One region of the Paraburkholderia sp. HP33-1 genome, then DNA from elsewhere that is predicted to be linked to it. Evidence: riboswitches for the same ligand, from Rfam matches in the RefSeq annotation. Region 1 holds a riboswitch; each other region holds the start of a gene.
What was found. A riboswitch is a leader RNA that binds a small molecule or an ion and turns the genes downstream of it on or off. The one in region 1 is predicted to bind cobalamin.
Positions count from the first base shown of each region.

Region 1 (9,882 bases):
GACGCCGCGGCGCAGCTTGCCGAACAGATCGATTTCGTAGGAGATGCTGATGCCCATGTCGCCTTCGTTGGCGACGGGCAGTTTCTCGAACAGCAGGAATTGCTCGGCCGATTCCTGCGCGCGCTCGATCGCCACCGAGGCCTCGCCCGAGAAGCCGCCCTGTGCCCGCGCAATGCTGAGCGCCTCGCGCGAGCGCGCGAGATTCGCGGCCGCGACGCGCAGGTCGGTATTCGATTTCAGCGCCTGCTCGACCAGACCATTCAGCACCGGATCGTCGTACAGCTTCCACCAGACGGTCGGCACATTGAGGGTCGACGTCAGTTTGGGATCGGCGCCCTCGATCGGTCCGTTCGCGAGCGGCGCATTGACGAGCGCCTGTTTCGGCAGCGTGTAGTTCGGGCCGACGTTGATGCAGCCGTTCAGCGCGACAGTGAGCGGCAATAACGGCAGCAGTGGCAGCAGCGGCAAGCGCGGCGCCAGCGAGCATATGGTGCGCACGAGCTTCATTGCGACGCGCCCGACGGTGCGGTAGCCGGAGCCACGGACGAACCCGGCGCCACCGGCGCAGCCGAAGCAGGAACCGAGCCCGGCGCCTCGCCCCTGCCCGACACGGCTCGGGTCCTGACCGGCGACAGACCACGCACCGACACCGTCGCGGTACGCCCCGCGATCAGGCGGAAATCAGCGGGCACTTCATCGAGCGCGACGCGCACCGGAATGCGCTGCGCGAGCCGCACCCAGCTGAACGCCGGGTTCACGTTCGGCAGCAGATTCGCGCTTTGCGTACGGTCGCGGTCTTCGATACCGGCGACGATGCTCTGCACGTGCCCTCGCAGCGGCTTCGGCTCTCCCATCACGACGATGTCGACCGGCTGGCCGATGTCGATGCCGCGCAGCTTGGTTTCCTCGAAGTAGCCGTCCACGCGGAATGAATGCATGTCGACCACCGCGACCACCGCGCGGCCCGCCGCGACGTATTCGCCGGTGCGCGGTGCGCGGTCGTTCAGATAGCCGTCGACCGGACTCTTGATCGTCGAGCGTTCGAGGTTCAGCTTCGCGGTGTCGATCGCGACTATGGCATCGGCGAGCGCGGCTTCGCCCGCGTCGACGCGCGAGCGGCTTTCTTCGAGCACTTCGACAGCGACGAGGTTGCCGAGCTGACGGTTGCGCGCATATTCGCGGCGCGCCTGGTCGAGCGTCGCGCGGCGCTGCTGCGCCGTTGCCTCGGCCTGACGCAATGCGAGCGTGTAGCGCGCCTGATCGATCTTGAACAGCACCTGGCCCTGCTGGACCTGCTGGTTGTCCACGACCTCGACCGACGAAATCAGTCCCGACACGTCGGGCGCGACCTGGATCACGTCGGCTCGCACGTGCCCGTCGCGGGTCCACGGTGCGAACATGTAGTAGTTGACGAGTTGCCACAGCACGTATGCCGCGACCACCACGACGACCAGGGTCAGCAGGATCTGACCGACGGAGAACCAGGTTTTTTTCACGTTATTAGCTTGTGCGAAACGACGACGACAAGGCCCAGCACCAGCACATAGATGCCGAGATCGAAGATGGAGCGATGCCAGACGAAGCGGTAAAAACCGACGTAGGCGAACACGGTGCGAATGCCGAGGTTGATCAGATACGCGACAAACATCAGGACCAGCACGGAGGGCACGAACACGCCGAAAATATCGATTTCACCGATCATCGCGGGAACTGGGAAAGGGGTGGAACGGGTTGCGGAAACGGGCGCACAGACAGGTTCATCACGCGGCGGCCTCCGGTTCGGTCGGCGTTGGTTTCGTGAGGGTCGCCGGAAACAGCGAAAGACGCAAGCCGACCAGCGCGTGCAGCGCGTCGCGCAACTGGCGCGCCGAGGCCGGCGAGCTCTCGGTCGGCGCCGCGGCGTTCGCGAGGCCCTGCGCGGTGACGCGCGCGATTGCCGCGTCGATTGACGGCATCAGGGTGTCCGGCATCGGCTCGCGGCGGCGCCGAGCGACGCAGCTCTCGTAGTATGTACGCACTCCATCTAGAGCATGGTCGATCGCGGCGGGCGCTTCGCCGCCGAGCTTGCGCGTGAGGCGACGCAGATCGAGCGCGTTGAACGCGATGCGCAGATCGCGGAAGCTCTCGATCGACGGATGACGGTTGTCGTCAGTGGCGGCAAGGCGCGGGATCAGCTGCATCAGCCGGTCGAGCATGCGCGCGGCAAGATTGCGCGGATCTTCGATCGGCCGCGTCGACGCGGTCAGCGCGACATCGGCCCAGCTCGATCGCAACAGGCGCGCCACGGCGAGCTCGGCGCCGAACGGGCGCGTCACGCGGGTCCACAGGTACGCGTACAGCAGGCCGGAGAGGCCCGCGAGATTGGCGTTCAGGAACGTCAGGAAGTTCGCGTCGTACGCGTCCTGAATGCTGATGAAGGTGGCCGTGTTCACCGCGACCAGCACCGTGACCATGTTGAATTGCGGGCGCGGAATCAGCGTGCCGACCAGAATGAACGGCACCGAGAACAGGATGACCAGCATTGGGAAGTCGTGCACCTTTGGCAGCACGACGAACAGATAGAGACCCGCGGCCACCACGGCAACGGCAGTCGCAACGAAGAAGCGGAACATGAATGGCGCAGGCTCGTCGAGCGCGGCGAAAAAGCAGCAGGCGACCGCCGCGAGCGTGACCGCGCTCGCGCCGTCGTTCCAGCCCGAGCTGATCCACAGCGCGCACGCGAGCACCACGGCCGCGCCCGCCGACACGGTCGCGAACAGCATCAGGCCGCGATCGTAGAAGCGCTCGGTGCCGCCGAGCCGCCAGTGACGAAAATGCGGCCGCCACGAACCTTCTTCGCGCGTGATGATGATGCGCAGCGAGCGGCAGTCCTGCCAGACGTCGATCGCTTGCCCCAGTCGCCACAGCGCGTTCGACAGCAACGCGCCGTCCCAATGCTGGAGGGCGGCGGCGGGCGGGCGCATCGCGGCAATGCGCTCGCGCAGCGCGTTGGCGGTTTCGTCCGCATGGTAGCGCTCGCTCGGCGCGGGCGGCGGCTGATTGAACCACTTGATCACGTCGTCGATCAGCGTCTGCAGTCCTTCGGGCCAGTGTTGCGGGCCGTTGTAATAGAGCGCGAGCAGCGGATCGGCGAGTGACGACATGATCGGCAGCAGCAACTGCATGCGGCCGCGTAGTTCATGCGCGCGCGCGAGCACGTCGGGCCGGGTGTGATCATAGGCGAGCTGGCTCAGCAAAAGCTCGAGACCGTTGATCGTGCTCGCGAGCCGCTGGCGCGCGCCCGAAATCGCCGAACTCGCGATGCGGCCCGACAGCGTTTCGGTCGCGTAGAACGCGGCGTCGAGAAACCATGCGTCAGTGCGCTCGATGATCGTCGGCGCGAGCCGGCTCGGAAACACCGCGCTGCCGACGATACTCGCGCAGACGATGCCCAGTATGATCTCCTCGGTCCGGCTCACGGCGAGATCGAAAATGCCGGTCGGATTCGTCACCGAGGGCAGCGCGATGATCGGCATCGTATAGGCGGCCAGCATGAACACGTAGCTGCGCGCGGTGCGATCCGACACCGCGAGGTAGAGCATCGTGCCGGTCCACATCGCCACGATCACGCTGAACAGGTAAGGCGATTCGACGAACGGCGGCACCAGCAGCACCGCGCCCGACGCGCCGAGCACGGTGCCCAGCGCACGATAGATCGCCTTTGAGCGGGTCGCGCCGACGAACGGGTTCGACACGATGTAGACGGTGGCCATCGCCCAGTACGGCCGCTGCAGGCTGCCCGCCAGGCCGATGTAGAGCGCGATCATGGCCGCGGTGAAAGTCTTGACCGAGAACAGCCAGTCGCGGAGAGTGGGATAGACCATAAACAGTTACGCTGAATCGGCGTTGTGCGGGGCGGTGCCTCGCGCGCCACGTTTGGTGGACTTGCGCGCCTTGACGGTGCCAAGCGATTTGCTGGCCGTTTTAGCCGCGGTTTTGCCGCTGGTCTGTTTGACTTTGCTTGCAAGCACCGTGCGTTTGGCGGGCTTGCGCTTTGCCGGTTGCGCGTGCACCGGCTGTGTGCGTGCGCTCGGCGTATCGCGTTCGCCGCTGGCTGGTTCGGCGCGTGCGGCGGCATCGGTCGTGAATGCGTCGAGCACCCGCAGCGCGGCTTCGAGATCGTCGCGCGATACGCCTTTGAGCGCTTGCGCGCGTAGCGTGACCAGCTCCTCTTCCATCTTCGCGGTGACGGCGCGGCCTTCGTCGGTCAGTGCGACGGTCTTGGCGCGGCGGTCTTCGGGATCTTCGTCGCGGCGCATCAGACCGGCCGCGCACAACTGGTCGAGCAGCCGCACGAGCGACGGCCCTTCGATGCCGATGTGATCGGCGAGCGTAACCTGGCGCACCGCCGAGCCGAGCCGGCTCGCGGTCAGAAGCGGCGTCGCGCACGCTTCCGATACGTTGAAGGCTGCGAGCACGCCATGACTCGTGCGTCGCCACTTTCTGGCGGCGACGACCAGCGTGCCGCTGACAGTGCGGCGCAGGGCATCGAGATTCGACATGGCTGGTATTGTATTTCCAAAAGATTCGTTAGCAAGCTATCGAATTGGAAATTCTTGTTGAACCAGCGGAGTCTGCGGCGCGAATGCGACAGTGGCGTTAAATCGGTGGCCGAGGAGGCAGGCTTACAGGTTCGTCGGGTGCGAGGTGGGTCGCGTTTTCATGAGTGTTTTGATGCATGTGATGCACTTGATTTATCTCGGCGAGAAGGATGGACGCACCGAGATCACCCTGACACCCGACGGCTCCGACAGGTTGCGGCTCGTGGCGTCGGGCGGGTAAAAGGCGTTTGCGTTCAGATGATGGCGGCCGGCCACCAGCTCCAGCCGCGTCGCGAGTGGCGTAATTCGACGACCGACAGCGGCGCGATCTCGATGCGACAGAACACGGCCGGCGATGCGCCGAGGGCATGCACGATTGCCGCTCGCAGAAGCGGCGCGTGGGTGATTGCGACGATGGTTCGACCGTGCGTCGAGGCTGCGAAGCCCGCTTCGTTGACGGCATTGCATGAACGCACGTCCGCCTGCTGCGCGTCGAGCCATTCTCCAAGCCGCCGCACGAGCTGACTGAACGATTCACCTCCGGGGGGCGGCGCGGCGTCCGGCTCGCGTGTCCAGGCGGCGAGTTCGTGGGGCGCTTCGTCGGCAATATCCGCGAGACGCCGGCCGCGCCATTTGCCGTAGTCGATATCCGCCAAGGCGTCGGCAGGCGTTGCGCTGAGACCGAGCGCCGCGGCGGTATCGCGCGCGCTGGCGGCGGGGCTGGTGAACACGGCGGCTTCGGCGGGAAGCGCGAGGCGTGTGCGGGCCGCTTCGGCTTCGGCACGGCCGCGCGCGTCGAGCGGATCGTCGGCGGGGAAGCGGCCTGCGCGCTGCGCGGCCGTTGCCGCATGGCTTACCAGTAATAGTCGTGTATCCATTCCTTGTCTTTACGCCGCGTTCGCGCTTGCCTGCATGGCTCCATCGGCTTGCGGCAGCTCACGCGGTGCGATGCAGCCCTCGCCGTCACGGAAGCTGCAGTTTAGCGCGTAGAATAGTGGCGCTGCGAAGTACGGAAGCCGGTGAGAGCCCGGCGCGGTCGCGCCACTGTAATCGGCATTGCAATCCAAAAGAGCCGAAAGCCAGACCTGAGCTTCGCACCATTCCTCTGCAATTGACTATCGGGGCGCGTTACCCCAGGAGATGTCCATCATGACCGAAGCTGTCTTCGATCCCGCCGCACAACCGGCGGCCCAGCCCACTCCCATTCCCTTGCGCGAACTGCTGCCGTGGGTCGTGTTCGGCGGTTTGCTGCTGTTGCTCGCGATTTACTTCGTTGGTGCGGAACAGGGCGCGACGTCGCTCGTGCCCGGCATGTTCGTGCATGAGTTCGTGCATGACGGCCGCCATCTGCTCGGCTTTCCCTGCCACTAACGGAGTTCGACATGGTAGGTAAGTTGTTGGTGCGCGGGATGCTCGTGGGCATCGTCGCGGGATTGCTCACGTTCGCGTTCGCGCGAATCGCCGGCGAACCGCAGGTCAATCAGGCCATTTCATTCGAAGAAAAAGCGGCCGCCGCACGCGGCGAGGCGCCCGAGCCCGAAATCGTGAGCCGTGAGACGCAAGCGGGCTTCGGCCTGCTGACCGGCGTGCTTGCCTACGGCGCGGCATTCGGCGGCCTGTTCTCACTGGTGTTTGCCTATGCGTATGGGCGCGCGGGAACGTTGAGCGTGCGCGCATTGTCCGCGTGGCTCGCGCTCGGCGCGTTCATCTCGCTCGTGATCGTCCCGAATATCAAGTATCCGGCCAATCCGCCGTCGGTCGGTGATCCGGAGACGATCGGCATGCGTACGGGCCTGTACTTTTTAATGATCGCGATTTCGCTCGTGACGATGGTGTTTTCGCTGAAAGTGCGTCGTCGCGCGGTGGCGAAGCTGGGCGCTTGGAACGGCTCGATCGTCGCGGCACTCGTGTACGTCGTGATCATCGCGGCAGTGCAACTGTCGATGCCGGTCATCAACGAAGTGCCGGCTGCGTTCCCGGCCGTGCTGCTGTGGAAGTTCCGCGTCGCCGCGATCGGCATGCAAGTGATCATGTGGACGACCATCGGGCTGGGGTTCGGCGCGATGGTCGAGCGCAGCGCTTTTATGCGTACGAATGCGCGTGTGGCGATGAAGTCCGTCTGAATATGAGGGTTATGCGCGGCCGCGAAAGCGGCCGCGTTTCGCGCGCAACGCGCGAGAATGGTTTTGCATCAAACACTTGGCGCGATTGTGGGGCGGTTATCCACAGGCTTGCGAACATTTTCTGTGGAAAAGCTGTCGGGCTCTCGATCGGCTCGTCGAGCGGGCGAATTCAATCGGAGGACTAACTAATCGAAGTTTTCTCCCGTCGCTGCTCAATTTTTAAGCTCTTCAACTTTTTAAAATAAATTGCGAGAAGGGTATTGACGGAGTGCGGGTCGCTCTCCATAATCTCGTTTCTCTGCTGCAGACGCAGCGACGCAAACGAAGCGGTGCCGGGTAGTTCAGGTGCGGCGGGTGGTGCGACCGATCTTTAAAAACTAACAGCCGATAAGTGTGGGCGCTTGATGCGGAGTGCGGCGGCGGATTCTGAGGAATCTGCTGCATGGCAAAAGTATCAGAAGCCTCACACAGTAATGAAAGGAAGGTTTGGTCATCGGAAGATGGCTGGACACTTCGTCAGTACGTTGAGTGAGCGACCGGGTTCGAGAGAGCCCGAAAACAGTAACAGGTTTGAACTGAAGAGTTTGATCCTGGCTCAGATTGAACGCTGGCGGCATGCCTTACACATGCAAGTCGAACGGCAGCACGGACTTCGGTCTGGTGGCGAGTGGCGAACGGGTGAGTAATACATCGGAACGTGTCCTGGAGTGGGGGATAGCCCGGCGAAAGCCGGATTAATACCGCATACGCTCTGAGGAGGAAAGCGGGGGATCGCAAGACCTCGCGCTGCAGGGGCGGCCGATGGCAGATTAGGTAGTTGGTGGGGTAAAGGCCTACCAAGCCGACGATCTGTAGCTGGTCTGAGAGGACGACCAGCCACACTGGGACTGAGACACGGCCCAGACTCCTACGGGAGGCAGCAGTGGGGAATTTTGGACAATGGGCGCAAGCCTGATCCAGCAATGCCGCGTGTGTGAAGAAGGCCTTCGGGTTGTAAAGCACTTTTGTCCGGGAAGAAATCCCTGGTCCTAATATGGCCGGGGGATGACGGTACCGGAAGAATAAGCACCGGCTAACTACGTGCCAGCAGCCGCGGTAATACGTAGGGTGCGAGCGTTAATCGGAATTACTGGGCGTAAAGCGTGCGCAGGCGGTGATGTAAGACCGATGTGAAATCCCCGGGCTTAACCTGGGAACTGCATTGGTGACTGCATCGCTGGAGTATGGCAGAGGGGGGTAGAATTCCACGTGTAGCAGTGAAATGCGTAGAGATGTGGAGGAATACCGATGGCGAAGGCAGCCCCCTGGGTCAATACTGACGCTCATGCACGAAAGCGTGGGGAGCAAACAGGATTAGATACCCTGGTAGTCCACGCCCTAAACGATGTCAACTGGTTGTCGGGCCTTCATTGGCTTGGTAACGTAGCTAACGCGTGAAGTTGACCGCCTGGGGAGTACGGTCGCAAGATTAAAACTCAAAGGAATTGACGGGGACCCGCACAAGCGGTGGATGATGTGGATTAATTCGATGCAACGCGAAAAACCTTACCTACCCTTGACATGTATGGAACCCTGCCGAGAGGTGGGGGTGCCCGAAAGGGAGCCATAACACAGGTGCTGCATGGCTGTCGTCAGCTCGTGTCGTGAGATGTTGGGTTAAGTCCCGCAACGAGCGCAACCCTTGTCCCTAGTTGCTACGCAAGAGCACTCCAGGGAGACTGCCGGTGACAAACCGGAGGAAGGTGGGGATGACGTCAAGTCCTCATGGCCCTTATGGGTAGGGCTTCACACGTCATACAATGGTCGGAACAGAGGGTTGCCAAGCCGCGAGGTGGAGCCAATCCCAGAAAACCGATCGTAGTCCGGATCGCACTCTGCAACTCGAGTGCGTGAAGCTGGAATCGCTAGTAATCGCGGATCAGCATGCCGCGGTGAATACGTTCCCGGGTCTTGTACACACCGCCCGTCACACCATGGGAGTGGGTTTTACCAGAAGTGGCTAGTCTAACCGCAAGGAGGACGGTCACCACGGTAGGATTCATGACTGGGGTGAAGTCGTAACAAGGTAGCCGTATCGGAAGGTGCGGCTGGATCACCTCCTTTCCAGAGCTACGCATTGCTGCGCAAGTGCTCACGCTTATCGGCTGTGGTTAGAAGAAGAAACGCAGACAGACTCAGGGGTCTGTAGCTCAGTCGGTTAGAGCACCGTCTTGATAAGGCGGGGGTCGATGGTTCGAATCCATCCAGACCCACCACTGTCTTGTCTGTGGTGCTGACTGGTCCACCCCGGAGTGACAGGTAACTATCTGTGTATGACTGGGGGATTAGCTCAGCTGGGAGAGCACCTGCTTTGCAAGCAGGGGGTCGTCGGTTCGATCCCGTCATCCTCCACCAATCTTCAATGCCAAGGGTTCAGCAGGAAGTGCTGCTGAGTACTTGGCATTGGCGATTGAGCCAGTCAGAGCGGTACGGGGCAACCCGCTATCGGCTGTCGTTCTTTAACAATCAGGAAGAAGTAGTAAAGAGATTCACGAAAGCGTGCTTAGAGATGGGCGCGTGAGTAGGTGAATCAGGGTTGTGATTGTATCGATGTATTTTTAAGTGATCGAGAGATCGCTTTGGAATACGGCGCAACACGAATACTCAACCTGTAACGCAGTGCGTTTCGAGAGAGACTCACCCGTTATAGGGTCAAGCGAACAAGTGCATGTGGTGGATGCCTTGGCGATCACAGGCGATGAAGGACGCGGTAGCCTGCGAAAAGCGACGGGGAGCTGGCAAACGAGCTTTGATCCGTCGATGTCCGAATGGGGAAACCCACTCCTAATGGAGTATCCGTAGCTGAATCCATAGGCTACGCGAAGCGAACGCGGTGAACTGAAACATCTAAGTAACCGCAGGAAAAGAAATCAACCGAGATTCCCAGAGTAGTGGCGAGCGAAATGGGACCAGCCTGTACTCTTTATTTGTAGTGTTAGCCGAACGCTCTGGAAAGTGCGGCCATAGCGGGTGATAGCCCCGTAGGCGAAAACATTATGAAAGAACTGGGTGTACGACAAGTAGGGCGGGACACGTGAAATCCTGTCTGAAGATGGGGGGACCATCCTCCAAGGCTAAATACTCGTGATCGACCGATAGTGAACCAGTACCGTGAGGGAAAGGCGAAAAGAACCCCGGGA
Region 1 is NZ_JAJEJR010000002.1:2,226,415-2,236,296, reverse strand. It holds gene L0U81_RS26115 (efflux transporter outer membrane subunit) at 1-507, opposite strand, end outside; gene L0U81_RS26110 (efflux RND transporter periplasmic adaptor subunit) at 504-1,496, opposite strand; gene L0U81_RS26105 (DUF1656 domain-containing protein) at 1,493-1,702, opposite strand; gene L0U81_RS26100 (FUSC family protein) at 1,761-3,863, opposite strand; gene L0U81_RS26095 (MarR family winged helix-turn-helix transcriptional regulator) at 3,870-4,541, opposite strand; gene L0U81_RS26090 (histidine phosphatase family protein) at 4,835-5,458, opposite strand; cobalamin riboswitch at 5,541-5,689, shown strand; gene L0U81_RS26085 (CbtB domain-containing protein) at 5,730-5,951, shown strand; gene L0U81_RS26080 (CbtA family protein) at 5,963-6,703, shown strand; rRNA gene L0U81_RS26075 (16S ribosomal RNA) at 7,276-8,806, shown strand; tRNA gene L0U81_RS26070 (tRNA-Ile) at 8,882-8,958, shown strand; tRNA gene L0U81_RS26065 (tRNA-Ala) at 9,022-9,097, shown strand; rRNA gene L0U81_RS26060 (23S ribosomal RNA) at 9,393-9,882, shown strand, end outside.

Region 2 (9,882 bases), on a different contig from region 1:
GATCTCGCCGCCGTCGACGGTCACCGCGCTGTTCAACGCCATGTTCTGCGGCTTGAACGGCGCGACCCGCGCACCCGCGCGCCGCGCGAGACGGCACAGGCCAGCGACCAGCGTGCTCTTGCCCGCATCGGACGTGGTGCCCTGGATCATCAGCGTACCGCGGGGCACGGGCAAGGCGTCGGGGGGAGTCGGCGTTCGGGTCACGGGAAGGCGGTCGGATAGGTAAAAGCGGCGATATCTGAAAGCCGCGTGCGCGGCACATGCGGCGCGTGGCTTGCGGCTGCGCAATCGAGCGGCATTATCCCACCGCGCCGGTACAATCACACGATGACTCCCCGCGACCTCACCTTCGTCCTCGGCGGCGCCCGCTCGGGCAAGAGCGCGCACGCCGAGCGGCTCGCCAGCGACAGCGCCCTCCCCGTCACTTACATCGCCACCGCCCGCGTCACCGACGACGCCGAATTCACCGCGCGCATCGCGCATCACCGCGAGCGGCGGCCCGCGCATTGGGGGCTCGTCGAAGCCGACGACGATCTCGCGGGCGCGCTCGCGCGACACGACGCGCCGGGCCAGTGTCTGCTGATCGACTGCCTGACGCTGTGGCTCGCGAACCTGCTGTGTCCCGCCCACGGCGCCGCACCGCCGCTGCCGCACTACTACGCGCAGGCCGCGGCGCTCGAAGCGGCGCTCGCCGGCGCGCGCGGCAAGATCATCGTCGTCAGCAACGAGATCGGCCTCGGCGTCGTGCCGCTCGGCGAAGCCACGCGGCTTTACGTCGACGAACTCGGGCGCCTCAATCAGCGCGTTGCCGCGTTGAGCAGCGAGGCCACGCTGATGGTCGCGGGTCTGCCTGTCGCGCTGAAAAGCGCGAGCCGTGCGTGATGCCGCCGCTGACGATGCCGCTGATCGCGGCGCTCGCGACCGCGGGCGTCGCCGTCGATCGCTGGTTCGGTGAGCCGGGCCGCGCGCATCCGCTCGTCGGCTTCGGCAACTGGGCTGCGCGCATCGAGGCGCGCTTGAACCACGACCGGCGTCTACGGCTCAAAGGCCTGTTCGCGTGGGCGCTCGCGGTGTTGCCGCCGGTGTTGATCGCGTGGGGGCTCGTCGCCGTGTTGCCGTTTTTCGCGGCCTGCGCGCTGCACGTCGCGCTGCTGTGGTTCGCGCTCGGCGCGCGCAGCCTGCGCGATCACATCGCGCCGATCGCGCGGGCGCTCGGCCAACACGATCTCGCCACCGCGCGTCAGTTGACCGCGCAGATCGTCTCGCGCGACACCGCGCAGTCCGACGAGGCCGCGCTCGCGCGCGCAGCGGTCGAATCGGCACTCGAAAACGGCAACGACGCGATCTTCGGCACGCTGTTCTGGTTCGCGCTCGCGGGCGGGCCGGGCGCGCTCGGCTTTCGCCTCGCCAACACGCTCGACGCGATGTGGGGTTATCGCACGCCGCGCTATCTGCGCTTCGGCTGGGCCGCCGCGCGCATCGACGACGCGCTGAACTGGATTCCCGCGCGCCTGACCGCTATGAGTTATGCGCTGCTCGGCGACACCCTGACCGCGTGGCGCTGCTGGCGCGAGCAGGCGCCGCGCTGGGACAGCCCGAACGCGGGCCCGGTGATGGCGGCCGGCGCCGGCAGCCTGAACGTGCTGATCGGCGGAGCGGCGGTGTATCACGGCACGCTCGAACAGCGGCCGACACTAGGCTTCGGGCATCCCGCCGAAGCGCGTCATGTGGGCGCCGCGTTGATGCTGGTCGAGCGCACGGTGATTCTCTGGCTGGCCGTGCTGATCGTGCTGGCATTGTTGAGCGTGCCGGTTCATGGCTGAGCGCCACGACGCGCGTAGGGATGAGCGTATGACCGACCGGATACAGGTTCGCGATAACGCCGCAAGCGGCCCGATCGCGCACGGCGGCAACCTGCACGAAGCGGCGACGCGCTATGCCATTCCGTACGCGCAGTGGCTCGATCTGTCGACCGGCATCAATCCGCACGGCTATCCGGTGCCGCCGCTCCCCGCCGACGCCTGGCGCCGTCTGCCCGACGAGGGCGACGGCTTCGCCGAACGCGCCGCGCGCTACTACGGCGCGCCCGATGCCGCGCACGTGCTGCCGGTCGCTGGCAGCCAGGCGGCGATTCGCGCGCTGCCCCTGCTGCTGCCGCCCGCGACGGTCGGCATCGCGCCGCTCACCTACGGCGAGTACGCGCCCTCGTTCGCGCGTGCCGGACACGAGGTCGCGCCCCTCGACGTGCAGCTCGACACGCTGCCCGTCACGCTCACGCATGTCGCGATCGCCAATCCCAACAATCCGACCGCCGCGCATATCGACGCCGCCAGGCTGCTGCACTGGCACGCGCAACTGCGCGAGCGCGGCGGTACGCTGCTCGTCGACGAAGCGTTCGCCGATACCCTGCCGGCCGCGCGGGTCGCGTCGCTGGCGGCGCATACGCATCTGGACGGGCTCGTTGTGTTGCGCTCGCCGGGCAAGTTTTTCGGGCTGGCGGGGGTGCGCGCGGGTTTCGTGCTGGGCGCGCCGGCCTTGCTCGCCGCGCTGCGCGACAGGTTGGGCGCGTGGACCGTCAGTGGTCCCGCGCGTCATGCAGTGAGCGCCGCGCTCGCCGATACCGAGTGGCAAACCCGGATGCGTGAGAGGCTCATCAGCGAGAGCGCGCGGCTTGCCGCGCTATTGCATGCGCACGGTTTCGCGACACGCGGCACGCCGCTGTTCGCGTGGACCGACGACGCGCGCGCTGCCGCGTTGCACGAAGCGCTCGCGCAGCGTGGCGTGTGGACCCGGCTTTTTCCGCCATCGCTCGATGTGCCGTCGGCCAGCGTGCGCTTCGGGCTGCCGGGTGATGAAGCCGAGTGGATCCGCTTCGAACAGCAGCTGCAACAGGCGGTTCGCGCGATCGACGCCGCGCGCACGCGCTAACGCACGGTTCTTCACATCCAATCCGCTCAACGCTTGCCGACCCGCCCTCGCCCGATGATCCGCTTTGCCACGCCCGCGCGCCGCTTCATCCTCTGGTTCGGCGCCGCATCGCTCGCTCTGCACTCGCTAAGCGGATTCGCCGCGATCACCGTCACCGATGACAGCGGCGCGAGCGTCACGCTCGCCGCGCCCGCGCAGCGCGTGATCAGCCTCGCGCCGCATGTCACCGAATTGCTGTACGCCGCGGGCGGCGGCCCGAAGATGGTCGGCGCGGTGTCGTACAGCGACTATCCGCCCGAAGCGAAGCAACTCCCGCGGGTCGGCGACAACAAGGCGCTCGACCTCGAACGCATCGTTGCGCTGAAACCCGATCTGATCGTGGTGTGGCGGCATGGCAATGCACAGCGCCAGCTCGATCGCTTGCGCGAGCTTCACGTGCCGCTCTTTTTCAGCGAGCCGCGCCGCCTCGACGACGTCGCCGTGTCGCTGACGAGACTCGGCCGGCTGCTCGGCACGTCGGCGAGCGCGGACGCGGCGGCGGCCGCCTATCGCGACGACATCACCCGTCTACGCGCGCAGTACGCGAGCCGTCCATCCGTCAGCGTGTTTTACCAGGTATGGGACCGGCCGCTGATGACGCTCAACGGCGAGCACATGATCAGCGACGCGATCGCGCTGTGCGGCGGCCGCAACGTGTTCGCGGGCTTGCAGCCGCTCGTGCCGACGGTCTCGACCGAAGCGGTGCTCGCCGCGAATCCGGAAGCGATCGTCACCGCCGCGCCCGGTGCGACGCGGCCCGACACGACGCTGCCGCAACTCGATACGTGGCGCGCGTGGCCGGGTCTCGCGGCAGTCGCCAACAACAACCTGTTTGCAATCGACGGCGATCTGATCAACCGCCCCGCGCCGCGCATCGCGCAAGGCGCGCGGCAACTGTGCGAAGACCTCGAACTCGCGCGTTCGCGCAGAAAGCAGCCCGCGCCGTAACATCCAGTGTCTCGCGCGCAAAGAAACGATCAGTTCTCCGTATGACCCGACTGATCACGCGTTCCATCGCACGAGTGACCACTGCAATGTTTCGTCGTTACGCCGCAACCAGACGATCCCCGTCATATCGAGCGACCACTGCAGGCAACGCGCGAGCGGCACCTCCAGCACCCATGACGCGATTGCGCGCATCACGCCCGCGTGCGTGACCACATATGCGGGCGACAGCTCGCGCGTCTGCGCGAATGCATCGAACCACGCTCGCACCCGCGCGACGAATTGCGCGACGCTCTCGCCGCCATGCGCGCGCGCATGTTCGAAATTGGCGGCCCAGTCGTCGAGCAACGCGCGATCGATCGCATCCCAGCGCTGCGCTTCCCAGGCACCGAAATCCATCTCCTTCAGACGCTCGTCGTGGCTGACCACGCAGCCGAAGTCGTTCGCGATCTCGGCCGCGAGCGCGGCGCAACGCGTGAGCGGACTCGTGATCAGCACACGCGGCGCCGGCACCTGCAAGTTCGCGAACTTCACCGCCAACGCATTCGACGATACCTCGGCGCTCTCCGCCAACGCGACATCACTATGGCCGTAACAGACACCCGCCTCGAGAGCGACAGCGGGATGTCGAATCAGGACGATATCCATGCAAGCCCCACCAGATAGATGCTCAATTCGAAGATCTGTTGCGCGAAGCCGAGGCAGTCACCGGTATAGCCGCCAATGCGTCTGACGAAATAACGGCCGATCGCGAAGCGCAGCGCGAACAGCACGACACACGTGAGCGCGGCGAAACGCCAGTCGGGCGCGCCGGGGCCGTTCGGCCACAGCAGCCACGGCAGCCCGAACAGCGCGGCGCACAGCAGCGCCTGCCCGCTCAGACGCTGCGCGACCGGCCGGGCCTTGCCTGCGGCGCGCACGTAATCGAGCGTGGCCAGGTAGCTGATCGCGCAGGCACGGCTCGCGCCATGCGCGGCAATCATCAGACTTGCGGCGCGCAGCGGCGGCAACGCCGCGAGCGTTTGCCACTTGATCGCCAGGGCGATCACGAGCGCGATGGCGCCGAAGGCACCGATGCGCGAGTCGTGCATGATGCGCAGCGCATCATCGCGGGTATATGCGCCACCGAACGCATCGATGCAATCGGCAAGACCGTCCTCGTGAAATGCGCCCGTCACGATGAGCGATGCGGCCATCGACAGCAACACCGCGACGCCTGGCGGCAACACGCGCAGCGCGGCCAGATAGACGAGCGCGCTGAAGCCGCCCACCAACACGCCGACGAGCGGAAAATAGCGCGCCGCCGCGTTCAGGTAATGCGGCTCGAAGCCGACCCAGCGCGGCACCGGCACGCGCGTGAAGTAACCGAGCGCGGTGAAGAAGTAGCGCAGTTCCGCGAGCGGGTTCATCGACGTGGCGGGTGCGCGTTCACAGCGATACGGGCCGGGGTTCGCATTCTCGCGAAGCGTGTGCTCATGTGCATCACGCTTCGCGATCCGCGACGCCCGCCGAATCGAAGCTCGCCATCTCGTTGACGAAAGCCACCGCCGCGCGCAGCAGCGGCACCGCGAGCGCGGCGCCCGTACCCTCGCCGAGCCGCATGTCGAGCGACAGCAGCGGCTGCGCACCGAAATGATCGAGCATGCGCCGATGCCCCGCCTCGTTCGACGCATGCGCGAACACACAGTACTCACGCACCTCGGGCGAGAACGCATCGGCGACCAGCAGCGCGGACGTCGCGATGAAGCCATCGACGAGGATCGTCATGCGCGCTTCGGCGGCCGCCAGATACGCGCCCGCCATCATCGCGATCTCGAAGCCGCCAAAGGTCGCGAGTACGTCGAGCGGCGCGCGTGCGTCGGCATGGCGTGCGAGCGCCGACGCGAGCACGTTGCGCTTCCTCGCGAGCCCGGCGTCGTCGAGACCGGTGCCGCGGCCGACGCAGTCGTCGATCGGCACGCCGCACAGGCGGCTCATCAGGCACGCGGCCGCCGACGTGTTCGCGATGCCCATCTCGCCGAAGCCGATCACGTTCGTGCCGAGCGCCGCGTGATGACGCACGCGCGCAGCGCCCGCCTGCATGGCGGCGAGCGCTTCGGCATGCGTCATTGCGGCTTCGTGCGCGAAGTTGCGCGTGCCGCCTCCGACCGGAATGTCGACGAGCCCGTCAGTCGACGGCAGGGGCGTCGCGATACCCGCGTTGACCACTTCGAGTTCGAGACCCGCGACGCGGCTCAGCGCGTTGATCGCCGCTCCGCCTGCGAGGAAGTTCGCGACCATCTGTGCGGTCACTGATTGCGGATATGGGCTCACGCCTTCGGCGGCGATGCCGTGATCGCCCGCGAAAACGATCATCGCGGGACGCTCGACGGTAGGACGCGTGGTGTGCTGGATCAAACCCATCTGCAGCGCGAGGGTTTCGAGCCGGCCGAGGCTGCCGGGCGGTTTAGTGCGCGTATCGATGATCCGTTGCAGTTCGGCTCGCAGAGTTTGATCGAGCGGAGCGACCGCGGGCAAACCGGCCGGGAGTGGGAAGCGAGTCATAGGTGTGATCGAAACAGGAAATAAGAGTCAATAATCAGCCTGACTATATGTCATGACCGGCAGGCGATTCGTGACGCGGGCGCGGCGCGGGAATCAGCGCCTCGTGCTCGCCATCGCGAATCAGGATCAGCGGATAGCCGAACGCGCGGCTCGTCAGCGCGGGCGTCAGCACCTCGCGCGCCGGACCCGCATACGCGCCGCCCGCGCCGTCGAGCAGCAATGCGTGCGTCGCGAAGCGGCGCGCGAGATTCAGATCGTGACATGAGAACAGCACACTACGGCGTGGTTCGCGCGTCCATGCCGTGAGTGCTTCGAGGCAGTCGATCTGATGATGCAGGTCGAGATGGGACAACGGTTCGTCGAGCAACAACAGCGGCGCGTCCTGGCACAGCACGGCCGCGAGCGCGACGCGCTGACGCTCGCCGCCCGATAGCGACAGCACGTCGCGCGCGGCGAAGTCCGCGAGACCGAGTCGTTCGAGCGCCGCTTGCGCGGCCGCGCGATCCTCGTCACGCTCCCAGCCCCAGCCGCCCAGATGCGGGAAGCGGTTCAGCAGCACGATGTCGAGCACACTCGCGCTGAACGCATCGGCCGCGCTTTGCGGCATCAGCGCGCGACGCCGTGCGAGCGGGAGCGGTTGCCAGTCGGCCACGCGCGCGCCATCGAGTTCGACATGGCCCGAGGCCGGCTGCAACAGGCCTGCCAGCGTCGACAGCAAGGTCGTCTTGCCCGCGCCGTTCGGCCCGGCGATACACCAGATTTCGCCCGCGTAGAACGTGTGCGTGAACGCGTCGAGCAAGGTGCGCGCACCGGCGCGCAACGTCAGGCGTTGCGCGCTCAGCACGGAAGAGGTGGCGCTGTCGTGGGCTCGCATCATCGGCGGCGCCTGAGCAGCATCCATAGAAAGACCGGCACGCCGACCAGCGACGTAATCACGCCGACCGGCAATTGCGCGGGCGCGATCGCGGTACGCGCGATCAGATCCGCGCCCATCACTGCGACACCGCCGCCGAGCGCGGCCGCCGGCAGCAGCATGCGCTGATCGTTGCCGAACGCGAGCCGTAGCACGTGCGGCACGACGAGACCGACGAAGCCGATCGTGCCCGCGGTCGTCACCGCCGCGGCCGCGGCGAGCGAGGCAACCAGATACACGCGCAAACGCAGCGGCATCACCGCGACGCCTAATGCCTGTGCGGCCGCGTCGCCACGCAGCAGCACGTTCAGACGTGGTGCGGCCGGCACGATCGCGAGCAACACGAGCGCGAGCGCGATCAGCGCGGTCCACGGTAGCGCCCCGCCGTTGAGGTCGCCGGTGAGCCAGAACAACATGCCGCGCAGACGGCTGTCGGGCGCGAGATTGAGCAGCAGCGTGATCAACGCGCCCCACCCCGCCGCGATCACCACGCCGGTCAACAGCAAACGCGGCGATGTGTCCTGCGGCTCGCCGCGCCATAGTTCGCGACGCGCAAGACCGAGCACCAGCAGGATCGACACGAGCGCACCCGCGAACGCGCTCGCATCGACGATCCACCATGCGCCGCCCGCGATCATCGCGACGAGCGCAAAGCTTGCCGCGCCGCCCGACACGCCGAGCACATACGGCTCGGCCAGCGGATTGCGCAGCAGCACCTGCAGCAGCGCGCCGGCGAGCGCGAGCAACGCGCCGCACGCGAAGCCCGCGAGCGCGCGCGGCAAGCGCAACGTACGTACGATTTCGCCGGCGAGATCGTCGGTGCCCGCGCCGCCAAACGTGTGCGCAGGCACGAGCGCCGCCAGCACGCGCGATGGCGCGAGCGGCACGCTGCCGAGCACGAGGGACGCGCCGAGCACCGCTACGGCGACGAGCGCGAGCCCGAGCCAGATCGCCGCTGCGCGTTTCGCGTTCATCGGGCGCGGCGTCTCTATCGCGACAGGGGACAGCATGGGACGACATTCCTTTGGATAGCGTGCGCGGCCTGCATTCTCGCAGGCCGACGCGTCACGAGGCGCCCCTTTGTTTAACGTTTTCGTGGGGGGACGTCCCTTATGTCTGGCCGGTATCCGGGCTACGACACGTCAATCCCGCCTTCCCACGCGTGACGCGCAGTGGCACACTCGCATGTTGAACTTCGAACCTGCGACCAGGACCGACCTGCATGAGCACAGCACATGCCCTCGCTTACCGTTGCGGAGCAGCACAGGTTCGCGCATCTGTTTTGGTACCGCGCGCCCTGCTTCCCGTTTAACTGCCCGCACCGACAAGCGCGCGGGCACCAGAGTGCGGGAAGTTTAGGAGCGGCCTCGCGGGGCGTCAAGAAAGGTCAGGCGGTACGCAATCCGTTCTGTTGAATGCAGATTATTGTCCGATAGATGTCCGGTTTTTTATCTTATGGTCGACAACATGAGACGGAGCGAACGCGTACGAAGCGATGCTGTTACGTCTCGAAACGAGACAATTGTCGGAACCTGTAATATTCCGCGCTAAAATGCGATGTCTTTAGAGGACGCAGCACATGCTCACCGAACTCGAATCACTCTCCCAGAATATCGGCAAGCTGATTGCGATCAGCCAGCGCCACCACGAAGCGCGGCTCGCGCTCGAAGAGCAACTCGCGCAAACGCGTGCCGAAGTAGAAGCAACGCACGCGGAGCTCGCGCAATTGCGCGAAGAGCGCAATGCACTGCAGGCGGAACGCGACGCTCTGTCCGCCAAGATCGACGACGCTCAGGTGCGCCTGAATGCGATTCTCGAGAAATTGCCGCGCGCACGCGCGAGCAGCGAACCGGATAACCAGCTCGATCTGCTCGAGTCCGCCCAGCCCGAACACGAGGAAGCGGAAAGCGACGTAAGCCGCCACGGAGAAAACGCATGACCACCAAGCAGATCGAAGTATCGATTCTCGACGTACCTTATCGTCTCGCCTGCTCGCCGGAAACGGAAGGCGCGCTGCTCGAAGCGGTCGCGCGCGTCGACGCCGAGATGAAGAAGATCCGCAGCGGCAGCAACATGCGCGGCACGGATCGCATTGCCGTGATGGCTGCACTGTCACTGGCATCGGAACTGCTTAAGCTGCAAAGCAGCGTGCGACACGGAGAAGCATTTCCCGCTGAAGAAATCCGGCGTACAATGCAGCAAATGAACGAACAGCTAGGTACTGTGATTCAACAGTACAGCTTGCAGTAAGCAGTAGCAGGCCGGTGTCGAACCGGTCGCGTGTTCAAAGGTTGGTGTGTTGTAGCTTTACTAGTTTGCTTCCCTGCCTGGTTCGCCAAGGTCATATATTCCTTGAACCAATGCCATGTGCACGGTTGCGGAAATTTGTAGCACGGGCGTGCGCGTCACTCTGTCTGATGTACCCGAAGTGTTGCTAACTGCGACCAATTCTGAACCCTCGGTTCAGGATGCCGGCCTAGCGGCTAAGGCGGGGACCTTATCTGGAACGGCAC
Region 2 is NZ_JAJEJR010000001.1:813,498-823,379, reverse strand. It holds gene L0U81_RS03790 (cobyric acid synthase) at 1-150, opposite strand, end outside; gene cobU (bifunctional adenosylcobinamide kinase/adenosylcobinamide-phosphate guanylyltransferase) at 328-882, shown strand; gene cbiB (adenosylcobinamide-phosphate synthase CbiB) at 882-1,823, shown strand; gene cobD (threonine-phosphate decarboxylase CobD) at 1,852-2,928, shown strand; gene L0U81_RS03770 (cobalamin-binding protein) at 2,983-3,915, shown strand; gene cobC (alpha-ribazole phosphatase) at 3,970-4,560, opposite strand; gene L0U81_RS03760 (adenosylcobinamide-GDP ribazoletransferase) at 4,545-5,321, opposite strand; gene cobT (nicotinate-nucleotide--dimethylbenzimidazole phosphoribosyltransferase) at 5,395-6,456, opposite strand; gene L0U81_RS03750 (ABC transporter ATP-binding protein) at 6,500-7,333, opposite strand; gene L0U81_RS03745 (FecCD family ABC transporter permease) at 7,330-8,379, opposite strand; cobalamin riboswitch at 8,471-8,728, opposite strand; gene L0U81_RS03740 (ATPase) at 8,949-9,308, shown strand; gene L0U81_RS03735 (cell division protein ZapA) at 9,305-9,619, shown strand; RNA gene ssrS (6S RNA) at 9,687-9,868, shown strand.
Region 2: linked by a shared signal. The riboswitch ahead of L0U81_RS03745 (FecCD family ABC transporter permease) and the one ahead of L0U81_RS26085 (CbtB domain-containing protein) in region 1 are both predicted to bind cobalamin.

Region 3 (9,882 bases), 950 kb from region 1:
ACCAGCGCGGCACCGCGGGGCCAAAGCGTACGTCCGCGCCCGCACCGCCGAAGCAGATCAACGCGGCCTCGGCGCGCATCGCGCTCGCCCGGTCGAACAATGCAATCAGCAGACCCTTCGCGAGCGCGAGGCGGTGGCCCGCCAGCATCGACCCGGAGCAATCGAGCACAAAACAATGCAGCACACCGCCGCGCGGCGTTTCACGAACGAAGCGCAGATGCTCTCGACGCAGCGTGCGCTCGCGCATCGCAGCGAGCGTCGGTGGCCATGCAATGCGCCTGCCCGGTTCGTCACGCGCCGTGTCGCGCGAACCCGTGCCCACGCCTTGCCGCCATCGAAAACCGCTGCGCGAGTCAGCGGCGGCGCCCTTCCGATGGCTCAGCGTTTTTTTGCGTCGAGCGGAATCACGCCTTTGACGGGCACTGCCGCCGCCGGCTCGGGCGGCATATAGCCCCAGTCGGTGTCGCTGGAAGACGTCGTAGAAGCCGCCTGATCGCCGGACGCGCTGCCAGCGTCGTCATGCGGCCGCGTTCCGCCCTGGTGCTGCCCCTGATCCGAGCGTTGCGCATCATGCTGACGCCGCCGATGAAGCAGCACCGCATCGGCAACGCGCTCCACATGCCGCACCGTCACCGCATCCTCCTGTTCGAATGCGGCCAGCGCGCGCGCCGCGCGCAGCATCACGAGATCGGCGCGCAGACCGTCGACGGCCGCGTCGATGCAAAGCGCGCTCACGCGCGCGTGGACGGCATCGTCGAACGACAGCAACGGCAGCGCGGCGCGTGCCGCGCGAATTCGCCGCACGTATGAAGCCTGCTGCTCCGCATGAGCGGCACGAAATCCGGTGGGATCATGATCGAACGCGAGCCGCGCCTTGACGATCGCCTGCCGCACCTGCGGCTCGAACGCGTTCTGCAACTCGACCATCAGACCGAAGCGGTCGATCAGCTGCGGCCGCAACTCGCCCTCTTCGGGATTCATCGTGCCGATCAGCACGAAGCTCGCGTCGTGACTATGCGACACGCCATCGCGTTCGACGGTATTCACGCCGCTCGCCGCCGCATCGAGCAATGCGTCGACGAGCGCATCGGGAAGCAGATTGACTTCGTCGACGTACAGCACACCGCGATGGGCCCTCGCGAGCAACCCGGGCGAGAAGCGCACGGAGCCGTCGCGCAACACGGTTTCGATATCGAGCGTGCCGATCAGGCGATCTTCGCTCGCGCCAAGCGGCAGATTCACGAGCTGCCCTTCCGGCAGCAGCTCGGCAAGCGCGCGCGCGGCGGTCGACTTTGCCGTACCGCGCGGCCCGCTAATCAGTACGCCGCCGAGGCCGGGATCGATCGCCGCGAGCAACAGTGCCTGCTGCAACGAAGCCTGGCCGATCAGCGCGGCAAACGGAAAAACCGGTCGCGCGCCCGATGCAACACCTGCGCCCTTCAAGTCGTCCGTTCCTCGCGTCGCTCCATTCATGTTTGCTTTCCTTCGATCTGCTGTTCGCTCGCGAGCAGATGCGTTTCAACCTGCTCGCGATAGTCGCCCGGTTGCTGCCACAAACCCCGCTGCATCGCTTCGAGCAAACGCTCGCAGACCGAATGCAGCGCATGGGGGTTGTGCCGCTGCATGAACGCGCGGGTATCGGCGTCGTTCAAATAAGCATCGGCAACGAGCGCGTATTGATGATCCGCGATCACGCGCGCGGTCGCGTCGTAGCCGTACAGATAGTCGACCGTCGCGGCGATCTCGGCCGCGCCCTTGTAGCCGTGCCGCTTCACGCCATCGAGCCATTTCGGATTGACCACGCGCGAGCGGATCACGCGCGCGATCTCCTCCTGCAACGTTCGCACGCGTGGCGCGGCCGGATTGCTGTGATCGGCGTGATAGACACGCGGCTGCTCGCCGGCCAGATGCCTTACGGCCGCGACCATGCCGCCCTGGAACTGGTAGTAGTCGTTCGAATCGAGCACATCGTGCTCGCGGTTGTCCTGGTTCTGCAGCACGACGTCCATTGCGGCGAGCCGTGCGCCAAACGCATGGTGCGCCTCCTCACCCGCGCTCTTCTGCGCGTACGCGTATCCGCCCCAGGCCTGATACGCGTTCGCGAGATCGGCGTCGGTCTGCCATTGGCGCGAGTCGATCATCTCCTGCAGACCCGCGCCATACGCGCCGGGCCGCGCGCTGAACACGCGCCAGCCGGCGCGCTTTCGTGCTTCGGCCGGGTCCATGCCGCGCGCAATCAACGCATCGCGTTCACGCTGCACGCGCACACGAATCGGATTCAGCTCCGGCGGTTCGTCGAGTTCGGCAACCGCTTGCACGGCCGCATCGAACAGATGCATCACGTTCGCGAACGCATCGCGGAAAAAACCGGATACGCGCAACGTCACGTCGATACGCGGCCGATCGAACGCGTCGATCGGCATGATCTCGAAGTCCGTCACGCGATGGCTGCCCGGCGCCCATTTCGGACGCACGCCGAGCAACGCGAGCGCCTGCGCGATATCGTCGCCGCCGGTGCGCATCGTCGCGGTGCCCCAGACCGACAGGCCGATCGCGCGCGGATAATCGCCGTGCTCCTGCAGATGCCGCTCGATCAGCTGCTGCGCTGACTTCAAGCCGAGTGCCCACGCGGCTTGCGTCGGCACCGCGCGCGTGTCGACCGAATAGAAATTGCGGCCGGTGGGCAACACGTCGGGCCGTCCGCGCGACGGCGAACCGCTCGGACCTGGCGGCACGAAACGTCCTTCGAGGCCGCGCTTCAGTTGCGTCATTTCCTGCGGGCCGCATGCGTCGAGACGCGGCAGCACGTCGTCGCGCAGGCGCGCGATCACCTGTTGCGTCTGCGGCAGACTTTCGTCGGCTACGGCTACCGCTACGCCTGGCGAACGATCCGCATCATCGAGATCGACACCGCACACGCCACGCAACAACCCGGCCGCGAGCAACTCCAAACGCTCGCGCGTATCGCCGTAATGGCGCCACGGCACATCGCTGACCCGCTGCAATACGTCGGGACGCGGGCCGTCCCACGCGGCCGCCCAGTCGACGGTCAACGGATCGAACAGATGATCCATGCGCAGATCGCGCGTCAGCGCGTCGATCAGTCCCGCCCGGCGGCCCTGACCATCGCCGATCGGAAAGCGCCCGAGCGCGAGCAGCGTATCGCGCCGCTGCACGCCGCGCGGCGACTGCCCAAACGTATGCAGGCCATCGCGAATCTGCGCTTCCTTCAGCTCGCACAGCCATGCATCGACACGTGTAAGCAGCGCGTCTTCGTCGTCCTGTCCGCTCGGCGCCGCGAGACTCAGCTCTTCGTGCAGCCGATGCTCGACGATCGTCGTCAGAATCGTGCGGCGCAGCAGCTTCGCACGACGCGGATCGACCATCAATGCTTCGTAGTATTCGTCGACCTGGCGTTCGAGATCCTGCAACGGCCCATAGTTTTCGGCGCGTGTGAGCGGCGGCATCAGATGATCGACGATCACCGCCTGCGCGCGCCGCTTCGCCTGGCTGCCCTCGCCCGGATCGTTGACGATGAACGGATACAGATGCGGCATCGGCCCGAGAATCAGATCGGGCCAGCACGCGTCGCTCAACGCGACGCTTTTTCCGGGCAGCCATTCGAGATTGCCGTGCTTGCCGACATGCACGATCGCGTCGATGCCGAACTGATGGCGCAGCCAAAAATAGAACGCGAGATACGCATGCGGCGGCACGAGCTCCGCGTCGTGATAGCTCGCGTAGTCGCCTTGCTCGCGCGAGCGCGAAGGCTGAATGCCGACAAACACCTGCCCGCAGCGCCAGCCGGCGATCATGAAGCGGCCGCGCCGCAGCGTCGGGTCCTGTTCGGGCCTGCCCCAGCGCGCGTTCAACGTGTCGCGCACGCTCGCCGGCAAGGCGTTGAAAGGCGCGAGATAGTCGTCGAGCGCGAGGCTTTGCAGGGCTGGACGCAGATCGCGCACCACGGGATCGTTGGTCACGCCCTCGGTCAGCCTGCTCAACAACGCATCGCCGTTTTCGGGCAATTCGCCGATCCGGTAGCCTTCATCGCGCAGCATCGACAGAATGCCGACCACCGACGCCGGCGTATCGAGCCCCACGCCGTTGCCGATGCGCCCTTCGCTCATCGGGTAGTTCGCGAGGATCAGTGCGACTTTCTTGTCGGCGTTATCGAGCGAACGCAGACGGCACCAGCGGCGGCTCAGCTCGGCGAGAAAACGCACCCGTTCGAGGTCGGGCTGATAGCGGACCACGTCGACCTGGGTATGCGCACAGCGATACGCGAGCCCCTTGAAGCTGATCGCGCGCGTGATGATGCGGCCGTCCACTTCGGGCAGCGCGATATGCATGGCAATGTCGCGCGAATTGAGACCATGGTTGTCCTTGAGCCAATCTTCGCGATTGCCGCCGCTCAGGATCACCTGAAACACCGGCGCGTCGCCGGCGAGCGCGAGCGGCTCGGGGTCGTCGATCGCGGACGCGGCGAACGCGGTCGTGTTCAGCACGAGCGCGACACCATGCTGCGCGCACAGCGACTGTACGACGTCGCGGCTCATTGCGTCCTTCAACGACGTGATCGCAAGCGGCAGCGGGTTGAGCCCTTGTGTTTCGAGCGCGTCGATCAACGCATCGAAGACCGCGGTATTGGCGGCCTGCAGATGCGCCTTGTAGAACAGGATCGCGACGACCGGCGCGTCCTGCCGCCAGCGCGCCTGCCAGTCGGCGACGGTGGGCGTATCGCGCTCGGGGTGATACAGCGAAGCGGCCGGCAACGCGCGCGGCGGCTCGGGCTCGCGTCCCCAGTCGAACGCGCGATACGCGATGCAGCGCAAGAACGCCTCGGCGTTCTGCGCTCCGCCTTCGCGCAGATAGCGCCACAGCTGCTGGCATAGCTCGGCGCTCGCGGTGCTGCGCGCAAGCAGGTTCGGGTCTTCCTGCAGGTCGCCGGAAAACATCGCGAGTGTCTGCTGTTTGCGCTGCGCGAGCGCGACCACCTGCTCGATGCCGTACGGCCAATAGGTTTCGCCGCCAAGATGATCGACCACGACGACGCGCGCGTGCTGCAACACGTCGTCGATATAGAAATCAACCGAGGCCGGTTGACGCAGATACGTGACGTTCGCGAGCCGCACGCTCGGGAAGCCGTCGCCGAGACGCGGCACCACGCTCGCAAGCAGCGACAGCGTGGTGTCGGCGGAACTGAGCACGACGATATCGGCGGGCTGCTGATCGATGCGGATCACGCCCTGTGTATCGTCGACGAAGCCGCCCGGCGTCGTGCGCAGCAGATGCATGCTGGTGCGCCCGTTATGCTGTCGCGATCGACGTTGCGCCGAGCGCCGCGTCGAACGCCTGTTGCAGCGCGTGCTGGTCGAGGTCCTCGCCGATCAGCACGAAGCGGCTCAACGCGCCTTCGCCATTTTCGCCCGCCTGCCAGCGCCGGTCGAAGTAGCTGTCGAAGCGCCGCCCCACGCCCTGGATCACGAGACGCATCGCCGCGCCAGGCAGCGCGGCGAAGCCTTTGACACGGTAAATCGTGTGGTTTTCGACGAGCGTCTGCAAGGCGGCGAGCGCCGCGTCGCGCGACGGCACCGAAGCCTGCACGACGACCGAATCGAATTCGTCGTGGTGGTGATCGGGGTCGTCGGCGGAACCGTGGTGGTCGTGACGCAGGTGAATCGTCTCTTCCGACGCCGCTTCGAGCCCCAGCAGCGTATGCAGATCGAGCTGTCCCTGGTGCGCGCGCACGATCTTCACCTGCGGCGGAATTTCTTCGCGGATCGCAGCTTCCACTTCACGCTGCTGCGCAGCGTCGATCAGATCGGTCTTGTTCAGAATCACCAGATCGGCCGCCGACAACTGGTCTTCGAATAGTTCGTGCAGCGGCGACTCGTGATCGAGATTCGGATCGGCCTTGCGCTGCGCATCGACGGCGACCGGGTTGTCGGCGAACTGGCCGCTCGCGGCGGCCGGGCCGTCCACCACCGTCACCACCGCATCGACCGTGAAGCCGTTGCGGATCTGCAGCCAGTTGAACGCCTGAACGAGCGGCTTCGGCAATGCGAGCCCCGACGTTTCGATCAGCACGTGATCGAGTTCATCGCGTCGCTCAGCGAGCTTTTCCATGACCGGGAAAAACTCTTCCTGCACGGTGCAGCACAGGCAACCGTTCGCGAGTTCATACAGTTGCCCTTCGGTCTCGACGCCGTTTTCATCGCAACCGATGCCGCAGCCCTTGAGGATTTCCCCGTCGATGCCGAGTTCGCCGAACTCGTTGACGATGACCGCGATGCGCTTGCCGCCCGCATGCTGAAGAATGTGCCGCAGCAGCGTAGTTTTGCCGCTGCCGAGAAAGCCCGTGACGATCGTGACGGGAATCTTGCGCAATTGAGTTTGCATCGTGAGGTCCATCCCTTGGCGCTGCACCGGCATGCCGTAAAGTCCACCCGTGCGTGTGCATCGGCTGGCGAAAGGCGCGAATGAAGCACGCGCACCACTGCCAGTGACCACAAAACACGGGGACGAACCACGGTATTGCCGAGACAACGGAAATACAGAAAGCGGAAGTGAGGTCATGAACGCGCCGCCGCATCCCCGCGGCATTCGTTCTGCTTCTTCGGGCCGGTATCCGGGCTGGCGAAAGCGCCGCTTCCCCTTCCCGGCCGAGTGGTTTCTCGACCAGTGGTGATATGTCGACGCGACCTTGCGCGGGGACATCGAAGCCGGCACTGCGGCGCCCGGCTATCGAGCCGGAACCGCTTTCGCTTACCGTTGCGGGGACAGCACAGGTTAGCCGCTCCAGAGCAGATGGCTCCCTGTTTCCCGTTTAACTGCATGCGCACGAACGCGCACGCGGGCACCCAAAGTGCGTGCGAGTGTAGGCCCGCGGCCCTGCGCAGTCAAGGAACGCAGGGTGCCGGAAAGCACCGCCGACGCTTATCCGGCAAGGCGCCATGTGCTATCGTATGCGCGCGTTTGGTGCCCGCACATGCGCTCGCGTGTGCAGTTAAACGGGAAACAGGCAGCGCTTTACGCGTTCAACCTGTGCTGTCCCCGCAACGGTAAGCGACCTGCGGCGCGCGATTCGATCCTGCCTTCGATTCCGACGTGCCGCGCATGCGTTTTTTGATGCCACTGTCCCGCGCAAACGGGAACGGGAAGGCGAAGCGCGTGAGGTCGCCAGCCCGGATACCGGCCAGACGCGGAGGCGGCGCCGGATGCATCCGTGCATCGAGTTGCGCCGCCGGCCGCTGGAATCCGCGGGGAACGGATGTGAAGGCGTTCAAGCGCGACATCGCGCGTTTCGTGGCGTTTTTTCTGGTGAATTCGCCGCGAGCCGCGCGTGGGCGCGCCCGATTTCGCAGTACCGCATGACCTCTATCTCGACCACCGCGCACGCTGTCGCGCGCCGCTTCTCTTCTCCCCCCACAGCATGGCGCGCGCCATGCACGCCGCGATGACGCGCGCCTGGCTGATCGGCGCCGGGCCCGGCGACGTCGAGCTGATGACGCTGAAGGCTACCCGCGCGCTCGCCCAGGCGGACGTCGTGCTCGTCGACGATCTGGTGAATCCCGAGGTGCTGCAGTTCGCGCGCGCCGACGCGCAAGTCGTGTACGTCGGCAAGCGCGGCGGCCATCCGTCGACGCCGCAAGCGGATATCGTCGCGCAAATGCTCGAGCATCTGCACGCGGGGCGCAGCGTTGCGCGGCTCAAAGGTGGCGATCCGTTCGTGTTCGGCCGCGGCGGCGAAGAGTTGCAGGCGCTGCAGGCCGCGGGTATCGACGCCGACGTGATCAACGGCATCACGGCCGGCATCGCCGCGCCGGCGACGCTCGGCATTGCGGTCACGCATCGCGACTACGCGCAGGGCGTCGTGTTCGTCACGGGCCACGGCGCCGGCAGCGGTGAGCCCGACTGGGCCGCGCTCGCCGCGACGCGCATGACGCTTGTGATCTATATGGGCATGCGGCGGCTCGGCGACATCGCCGACGCGTTGCTCGCCGCCGGCATGTCTGCCGATATGCCCTGCGCGGCGATCGAATCGGCGACGCGGCCCGAGCAGCGTCACGTGCTTACGCCGCTGCGCGAGTTTGCCGATGCCGTCACGCGAGCGCGGCTCGGCTCGCCGGCGATCGTCGTGATCGGCCGCGTGGCGTCGCTCGCGCTTGCGCGTGATGCGGCCCAACGCGACGCACGCTCGATGAAAACGCTGAGCGTCGGCATCGGTTGCCGCTTGCACAGCGAAGCCGCTGATATCGAAACTGCCGTGCGCGCAGCGCTCGGATCGAATGACTTCGCGCAGATCCGCACCATCGCGACGATCGACACCAAAGTCAACGAAGCAGGCCTGCTCGAATTCTGCTCACGCCATCAGCTACCGCTGCAACTGTTCAGCCGCGAGCAGATCGCCGCCGTACCGGTCGCGTCGCCGTCGGTGGCCGCGCATGCGCATCTCGGCGTCGACGGTGTGTGCGAGCCGTGCGCGCTGTTGGCCGCAGGAGCGTCAAACACCGCGACAACCGCGCAACATGCACGTCTCGTCGTACGCAAGACCGCGCACGGCGGCGTCACCGTGGCGATCGCAGCGGCGAACCACGCCGCGCCCCCATTCCATCCCGCCCCTCAAGACCAGGACCCCCGATGAAAACCGATACCGAATCGCATCAACGCATGACCGAACGCCGCCGCGAAGGCCACGAAAAGAAACAGGCCAGCGCGACCGTCGAAAAAGGCCTGCTGATCGTCAACACCGGCACCGGCAAGGGCAAGAGCACGGCCGCGTTCGGCATGGCCGTGCGCGTGCTCGGCCACGGCATGCGGCTCGGCGTCGTGCAGTTCATCAAGGGCGCGCTGCATACGTCCGAGCGCGACTTCCTTGGCGCAATCGCGCAATGCGATTTCGTGACGATGGGCGACGGCTACACCTGGAACACGCAGAACCGCGAGGCCGACATGGCGACCGCGCGCAAGGGCTGGAACGAAGCGCGACGGATGATCGAAAGCGGCGATTACCAGATGGTGATCCTCGACGAGCTGAACACCGTGCTCAAGTACGAATACCTGCCGCTCGACGAAGTGCTCGCCGTGATCAACGCCCGTGCGCCGATGCTGCACGTCGTCGTGACCGGCCGTCACGCGCCCGACGCGCTGATCGAAGCCGCCGACCTCGTCACCGAAATGCGCGCGATCAAGCATCCGTATCGCGAGCAGGGCGTGAAGGCGCAGCGCGGCGTGGAGTTCTGAGCGATGTCAGCGTGCCCCGCGCTGTTCATCAGCGCGCCCGCGTCGGGACAAGGCAAGACCACGATCACAGCTGGGCTCGCGCGCTATCACCGGCGGCTCGGACGGCGGGTGCGCGTGTTCAAGACCGGCCCGGATTTTCTCGATCCGATGATTCTCGCGCGCGCGAGCGGCGCGCCGGTGCTGTCGCTCGATCTGTGGATGGTCGGCGAAAGCGCGTGCCGTAACCTGCTCGCGCAGGCCGCGCAGGAGGCTGATCTGATCCTGATCGAGGGCGTGATGGGCCTGTTCGACGGCACGCCGAGCAGCGCCGATCTCGCGGCCGCCTTCGGCGTGCCCGTCCTCGCGGTCATTTCCGCGCAGGCGATGGCACAGACGTTCGGCGCGCTCGCCTTCGGCCTCGCGCGCTTTCGGCCGCAACTGCCATTTCATGGCGTGCTCGCGAACCGCGTCGGTTCGGCGCGGCACGCGCAGATGCTGCAGGAAGCACTGCCGCCTGAGATGCGCTGGTGCGGCCACATTGCGGCGAGCGACGAGATCACGCTGCCCGACCGCCACCTCGGATTGCACCAGGCCGACGAAATCGACGATCTCGAAGCGCGCCTCGAACGTGCGGCCGACACGCTCGCCTCGACCGCGCTC
Region 3 is NZ_JAJEJR010000002.1:1,273,867-1,283,748, forward strand. It holds gene L0U81_RS21755 (vWA domain-containing protein) at 1-322, opposite strand, end outside; gene L0U81_RS21760 (ATP-binding protein) at 379-1,473, opposite strand; gene cobN (cobaltochelatase subunit CobN) at 1,470-5,294, opposite strand; gene cobW (cobalamin biosynthesis protein CobW) at 5,308-6,399, opposite strand; cobalamin riboswitch at 6,603-6,879, opposite strand; cobalamin riboswitch at 6,960-7,214, shown strand; partial or broken gene cobA (uroporphyrinogen-III C-methyltransferase) at 7,457-8,182, shown strand; gene L0U81_RS33720 (cobalamin biosynthesis protein) at 8,201-8,644, shown strand; gene cobO (cob(I)yrinic acid a,c-diamide adenosyltransferase) at 8,641-9,243, shown strand; gene L0U81_RS21785 (cobyrinate a,c-diamide synthase) at 9,247-9,882, shown strand, end outside.
Region 3: linked by a shared signal. The riboswitch ahead of cobW (cobalamin biosynthesis protein CobW) and the one ahead of L0U81_RS26085 (CbtB domain-containing protein) in region 1 are both predicted to bind cobalamin.